Regions from separate parts of the Pseudomonas sp. PVC-5-1 genome, predicted to be linked through region 2. Evidence: predicted binding sites of a transcription regulator. Region 2 holds the regulator's gene; the other holds the start of a gene.

Region 1 (3,515 bases), 420 kb from region 2:
CATTGGCACCACCGATACGGTTCAGGTCGGCCAGGACGGTGGCCGGAGTCTTCTCGACACCGTCGATGGCAACGATGTCACCGTTGCGGTAGGTCAGCTCGATGTAGGTAGCCTGATCCGGGGCGTTCTCAGGCGAGACACTCCAGCGCCACATGTCTTCTTCGTGCTCGGTCCAGGTATCTTCCAGGACACCGCCTTCGTAGGAGATGTGCAGCAGGTTGGCGTCCATCGAGTACGGCGACTTCTTCTTGCCGTGGCGCTCGATCGGGATGCCGTGCTTCTCGGCGTAGTCCATCAGCTTCTCGCGGGACAGCAGGTCCCACTCACGCCATGGGGCGATTACCTTGACGCCTGGCTTCAGCGCGTAGGCACCCAATTCGAAACGCACCTGGTCGTTGCCTTTGCCGGTGGCGCCGTGGGAAATGGCGTCGGCGCCGGTTTCGTTGGCAATTTCGATCAGGCGCTTGGCGATCAGCGGACGGGCGATGGAAGTACCCAGCAGGTACTCGCCCTCGTAGACGGTGTTGGCGCGGAACATCGGGAACACGAAATCACGCACGAATTCTTCGCGCAGGTCGTCGATGTAGATCTCTTTAACGCCCATTGCCTGGGCCTTGGCACGAGCCGGCTCGACCTCTTCGCCCTGCCCCAGGTCAGCGGTGAAGGTCACCACTTCGCAGTTGTAGGTATCCTGCAGCCACTTGAGAATCACCGAAGTATCAAGGCCGCCGGAATACGCCAGTACGACCTTTTTTACGTCCGCCATGCCATCACTCCACGGGGTTGTACGGAAAGGGATCGATTCTAACGACGTTACGGATAAATTTACAGTGGGGCGACAGCTTCTGACGACAAAGCGACAAGAAGTTTCGGAAGGGCGACTTACCATCGGAAATTATGAAATGCCGTATGGGAGCAGCCTTCAGGACTTGGCAGGTGTTGACTCAGGGGCCTTTTCGACAGGCTTCTCAACCGGCTTCTCGATTACCGCAACCCTATCCAGTTCGATATTCACCCGACGATTACGCGCCCGGTTGGCAGCACTGTTGTTCTTGGCCAATGGGTAACGCTCGCCATGGAAACGCACGGTAATCTGCTCTTCCGGAACGCCATGGGCCTTGAGGTAGTCGGCTACCGCCAGTGCCCGGCGGCGCGACATGTCGCGATTGGTCAGGCGATTGCCACTGTTGTCGGAGTGGCCGTTGAGCTCTACATGGTTAACGGTCGGGTCAGCCTTGATGTAGTCGAGGATCACGTCCAGCCGTGCCTTGGCCGCGCCATCCAGCTCGAAGCCTCCCCCGGGGAAGCCCACCTGGGTCTGACGCACCTGATCGTAGTTCATCGGCAGCAGCTTGCCGGCACAGGCCTGATAGTCGTTGTAGGCCTTGGCGAAGCTGACCGGCAGCACACGCACTTCCATCGGCCTGCCCGCCTCGCCGGCATAATTGCGTACCACCGTGCTGCGCCCATCGAGCAGGCCGTTGATCAGGCGACTGGCCTGGCCCTGGGACGAACTGAACAACACCCCGGTACGGGCCATGCGCACGCTGCCCAGATTGATGTCGCTGCGCCCAGGCTGCCACGGCGCAGCAGCTGCCAGCAATGTGGCCGTGCCCGCCCCCAGTACGTTGCTGTCCGAGCGCAACTGGAACACAGGCTGCTCGCCCGCGCGGCGCACGAACTCGCCACTGCCGAAACCGTCGATCGGCTGGATCAGCCGGCATTCGAACTGGTCACCCTCGACCTTCCAGGCAATGTTTTCCATGCGCGTCTGGAAGGTCAGCGCACCGGCCGGCAGGCTGGCGAACAGGGTCAACAGGGCTAGGTAACGCTGGCGCACGGGCGGCTCCACAAATTCTGACGGCTTACCTGCAGGCTATCGGACGCCTGGCGGAAAACTTGATAGCCGTGCTCCACCCAGGGTTTTCCGGTAGCATTGGGGCTTGAGTTCGACCCGCCTGGAATCCCCAATGTCCGATCGCCTGACCCTCCTGCGTCCCGACGACTGGCACATCCATCTGCGCGATGGTGCCGTCCTGCCCCACACCGTTGGCGATGTGGCGCGTACTTTCGCCCGTGCCATCATCATGCCCAACCTGGTTCCGCCGGTACGCAATGCCGTAGAGGCCGGCGCCTACCGTGAGCGCATCCTGGCCGCCCGCCCGGCTGGCAGCCGCTTCGAGCCGCTGATGGTGTTGTACCTCACCGACCGCACCAGCCCCGAGGACATCCGCGCGGCCAAGGCCAGCGGTTTCGTGTATGCCGCCAAGCTGTACCCTGCTGGCGCCACCACCAATTCAGACTCGGGCGTGACCAGCATCGACAACATCTTCCCGGCCATCGAGGCGCTGGCGGAAGTTGGCATGCCGCTACTGGTGCATGGCGAAGTGACCCGTAGCGAGATCGACGTGTTCGACCGCGAGAAGCGCTTCATCGACGAGCATATGCGCCGCGTGGTCGAGCGCTTCCCGACACTGAAGGTGGTGTTCGAGCACATCACCACCAGCGATGCCGCGCAGTTCGTCACCGAGGCCCCGGCCAACGTCGGCGCGACCATCACCGCGCAGCACCTGCTGTACAACCGCAACCACATGCTGGTTGGCGGCATTCGCCCGCACTTCTACTGCCTGCCGATCCTCAAGCGCAACACCCATCAGGTGGCGTTGCTGGATGCGGCCACCAGCGGCAACCCGAAGTTCTTCCTGGGTACCGACTCGGCCCCACACGCCCGACACGCCAAGGAAGCCGCCTGCGGTTGCGCCGGTTGCTACACCGCGTACGCAGCCATCGAGATGTACGCCGAAGCGTTCGAGCAGCGGAACGCGCTGGACAAGCTGGAAGGCTTTGCCAGCCTGCACGGCCCGGCGTTCTACGGCCTGCCGGCAAACACCGACACCATTACCCTGGTCCGCGAAGAATGGACCGCCCCGGATAGCCTGCCGTTTGGCGAGCAGACCGTAGTCCCGCTGCGCGCCGGCGAAAAACTGCGCTGGCGCCTGCTGGAGGAAAACGCGTGAGCGAAGACCTCTACGAAGACGACCTCGACACCCAAGGCAGCAGCGGCTCGCGCCATCCGATGGCCGAGCGTTTCCGCGGCTATCTGCCGGTAGTGGTAGACGTTGAAACCGGCGGCTTCAACAGCGCTACCGATGCCCTGCTGGAAATTGCCGCAGTCACCATCGGCATGGACGAAAAGGGCTTCCTGTTCCCCGAGCACACCTACTTCCACCGCGTGGAGCCATTCGAGGGCGCCAACATCGAGGCGGCCGCGCTGGAATTCACCGGGATCAAGCTGGACCACCCGCTGCGTATGGCAGTCAGCGAAGAAAGTGCGCTGACCGACATCTTCCGTGGCGTACGCAAGGCGCTCAAGGCCAATGGTTGCAAGCGGGCGATCCTGGTCGGCCACAACAGCAGCTTTGACCTGGGCTTCCTCAATGCGGCGGTGACGCGCAATGACCTGAAGCGCAACCCGTTCCACCCGTTCTCCAGCTTCGACACCGCTACCCTGGCGG
Region 2 (3,515 bases):
CCCTGGCGCTGGCCGAGCTTGGCCGCAGGGTCATGCTGCTCGACGCCGACCTGGGCCTGGCCAATGTCGACGTGCTGCTGGGCCTTACCCCCAAGCGGACCCTGGCCGATGTCATCGAAGGGCGCTGCGAATTGCGCGACGTGATGTTGCAGGGCCCCGGTGGTGTGCGCATCGTACCGGCTGCCTCGGGCACGCAGAGCATGGTGCACCTGGCCCCGGCCCAGCATGCCGGGCTGATCCAGGCGTTCAGCGAAATTGGCGACAACCTCGACGTGCTGGTGATCGACACCGCGGCGGGTATCGGTGATTCGGTGGTCAGCTTCGTCCGCGCGGCACAGGAGGTGCTGCTGGTGGTATGCGACGAACCCACCTCGATCACCGACGCCTACGCCCTGATCAAGCTGCTCAACCGCGACTACGGCATGAACCGTTTCCGCGTGCTGGCCAACATGGCGCAGAGCCCGCAGGAAGGCCGTAACCTGTTCGCCAAGCTGACCAAGGTCACCGACCGTTTCCTCGACGTTGCCCTGCAGTATGTGGGCGCTGTGCCGTATGACGAGTGCGTGCGCAAGGCGGTGCAGAAGCAGCGTGCCGTGTACGAAGCTTTCCCACGGTCCAAGTGCGCGCTGGCCTTCAAGGCGATAGCCCAGAAGGTCGACAGCTGGCCGCTGCCGGCCAACCCGCGTGGCCATCTGGAGTTCTTTGTCGAGCGTCTGGTGCAACCCACCAGCGCGGGTCCAGTGCTATGAACGCCAGCGGTTTCAAGATGTACAGCCGAGCGTCGAAAGATGCCCAGTACGAGCTGATCGAACGCTACGCCCCGCTGGTCAAGCGCATTGCCTACCACCTGCTGGCGCGGTTGCCGGCCAACGTGCAGGTCGAGGACCTGATCCAGGCCGGCATGATCGGCCTGCTGGAAGTAGCCAACAAATACGACGCCAGCAAGGGCGCCAGCTTTGAAACCTACGCCGGCATCCGCATTCGCGGGGCCATGCTCGATGAAGTACGCAAGGGCGACTGGGCACCGCGTTCGGTGCACCGCAACACCCGCATGGTCAGCGACGCGATGCGTGCGGTTGAAGCCAGAACCGGACGTGACGCTAAAGATCATGAAGTTGCTGCCGAACTCCAATTGAGTCTCGATGATTACTACGGGATCTTGAACGATACCTTGGGCAGCCGCCTGTTCAGCTTCGACGACCTGTTGCAGGACGGCGAGCACGAAGGGCTGCATGAGGATGGCGCCAGTGGCCAGGTAGAACCTGCGCGTGGCCTGGAGGACGAGCGCTTCCAGGTCGCCCTGACCGAGGCCATCGCCAACCTGCCGGAGCGTGAGCGCCTGGTGCTGGCGCTGTACTACGACGAAGAGCTGAACCTCAAGGAAATCGGTGAGGTGCTGGGGGTCAGCGAGTCGCGGGTCAGCCAGTTGCACAGCCAGTGTGCCGCGCGCCTGCGCAGCCGCCTGGGGGAATGGCGGGCGCGTTGAGCCCGCTGTCGTTGCAGTCGTTTTCTACGTTGTACCGAATTGTGAATGCGCGCTCGGGGCCGAGCGCGTTTGAGACTGCTTGGAGGTCTACTTGAACAAAGACATGAAAATCCTCATCGTTGACGACTTTTCGACGATGCGGCGGATCATCAAGAACCTGTTGCGTGACCTGGGCTTCACCAACACCGAAGAAGCCGATGACGGCACCACGGCGCTGCCGATGCTGGAGAACGGCCACTACGACTTCCTGGTGACCGACTGGAACATGCCTGGCATGTCCGGCATCGACCTGCTGCGCAAGGTGCGTGCCCACGATCGCCTGAAAACCATGCCGGTGCTGATGGTGACCGCCGAAGCCAAGCGCGACCAGATCATCGAAGCGGCCCAGGCCGGCGTCAATGGCTACGTGGTCAAGCCGTTCACCGCCCAGGTGCTCAAAGAAAAGATCGAGAAGATCTTCGAACGCGTCAACGGCTGAGTCACGTCAGGGGGCGCGCCATGGATTCATCACAAACGTCTTTGGGCGAGTTCGAATCGACCCTGAAGAAGCATGCCCAGGAGCTGGTCGAAAGCCTGGAGCGGGGCCGTTTCGGCGAGGCGGTGCAGCTGATTCACGAGCTGAACCAGACCCGCGACCGCGGCCTGTACCAGGAAGTCGGCAAGCTGACCCGCGAGCTGCACAGTGCCATTGTCAGTTTCCAGATCGACCCGACCATGCCGCAGGCCGAGGAGGTGTCGCAGATAACCGACGCCACCGAGCGCCTGTCGTACGTCGTCAGGCTCACCGAGGGCGCGGCCAATCGCACCATGGACCTGGTCGAGGAAAGCACCCCGGTGCTCAACGACCTGGCCAGCGAGGCCCAGGCACTGAGCACCGACTGGCAGCGTTTCATGCGCCGCGAAGTGGCTGCGCCGGAGTTCCGTGACCTGGTCAAGCGCGTCGACAGTTTCCTGACGCACAGCGCCGAAGGTAACCGCAAGGTCGCCGGCCACCTCAACGACATTCTGCTGGCCCAGGACTATCAGGACCTGACCGGCCAGGTGATCAAGCGCGTCACCACGTTGGTCACCGAGGTGGAAAGCAACCTGCTCAAACTGGTGCTGATGGCCAGCCAGGTCGACCGCTTTGCGGGCATCCAGCATGACCACGATCAGCTGCGCGCAGAAAAAGATCGAGAAAAACATCCGACTCGGGGTGAAGGTCCGCAGATTCATGCCGATAAGCGTGAAGACGTCGTGTCCGGTCAGGACGATGTCGATGATCTGCTGTCCAGCCTGGGTTTTTAAGGAGCACGTTTGATGAGCTTCGGCGCCGATGAAGAAATCCTCCAGGATTTCCTGGTAGAAGCCGGCGAAATTCTTGAGCAACTGTCCGAGCAACTGGTCGAGCTGGAAAGCCGGCCCGACGATGCCGACCTGCTCAATGCGATCTTTCGCGGTTTCCACACTGTAAAAGGGGGCGCCGGCTTCCTTCAGCTGAACGAGCTGGTGGAGTGCTGCCATATCGCCGAGAACGTGTTCGACGTCCTGCGCAAAGGTGAGCGCCGGGTCGACGCGGAACTGATGGATGTGGTGCTCGAGGCACTGGACACGGTCAACAGCATGTTTGGCCAGGTGCGCGAGCGCGCCGAAGTGACCCCGGCTACCCCCGAGCTTTTGGCGGCGCTGTCGCGCCTGGCCGAGCCGGGGGGCGCCGTGGCCGTTGAAGCGCCTGCCGCCGCAGCACCGGCACCGGTTGCCGAAGCGCCTGCCGAGGAGCAGGACATCACCGACAGCGAGTTCGAACAGCTGCTCGATTCGCTCGATGCGGTCAAGGCGCAAGCTGCGGCCGACGAGCAGATGCAGGGCGAGACCGTGAGCGGCGAAGGTGACGAAATCACCGACGCCGAGTTCGAGTCGCTGCTCGACCAGTTGCACGGCAAAGGCCAGTTCAGCCCCGAGGTTGCCGCGCAGCCGGTTGCCAGCGCGCCGGAAGTGGCCAGCGACGAAATTACCGACGCCGAATTCGAATCGCTGCTGGACCAGTTGC

Evidence for each region. Region 2 encodes FliA, which starts transcription of late flagellar genes. Its sites were predicted from a motif close to CTAAAGTTTNNNNNNNNNNNGCCGNTAA; they were not measured.
Region 1: a site for FliA is predicted at 1,877-1,904, ahead of AC2T3R_RS20600 (flagellar protein MotY). Genes of this name have one in related genera too.

Annotation. Positions count from the first base shown of each region.
Region 1 covers NZ_CM172024.1:4,495,931-4,499,445, forward strand. The annotation lists gene AC2T3R_RS20595 (argininosuccinate synthase) at 1-766, opposite strand, end outside; gene AC2T3R_RS20600 (flagellar protein MotY) at 923-1,840, opposite strand; gene pyrC (dihydroorotase) at 1,971-3,017, shown strand; gene rnt (ribonuclease T) at 3,077-3,515, shown strand, end outside.
Region 2 covers NZ_CM172024.1:4,077,628-4,081,142, reverse strand. The annotation lists gene fleN (flagellar synthesis regulator FleN) at 1-749, shown strand, start outside; gene fliA (RNA polymerase sigma factor FliA) at 746-1,486, shown strand; gene AC2T3R_RS18695 (chemotaxis response regulator CheY) at 1,590-1,964, shown strand; gene AC2T3R_RS18690 (protein phosphatase CheZ) at 1,985-2,773, shown strand; gene AC2T3R_RS18685 (chemotaxis protein CheA) at 2,786-3,515, shown strand, end outside.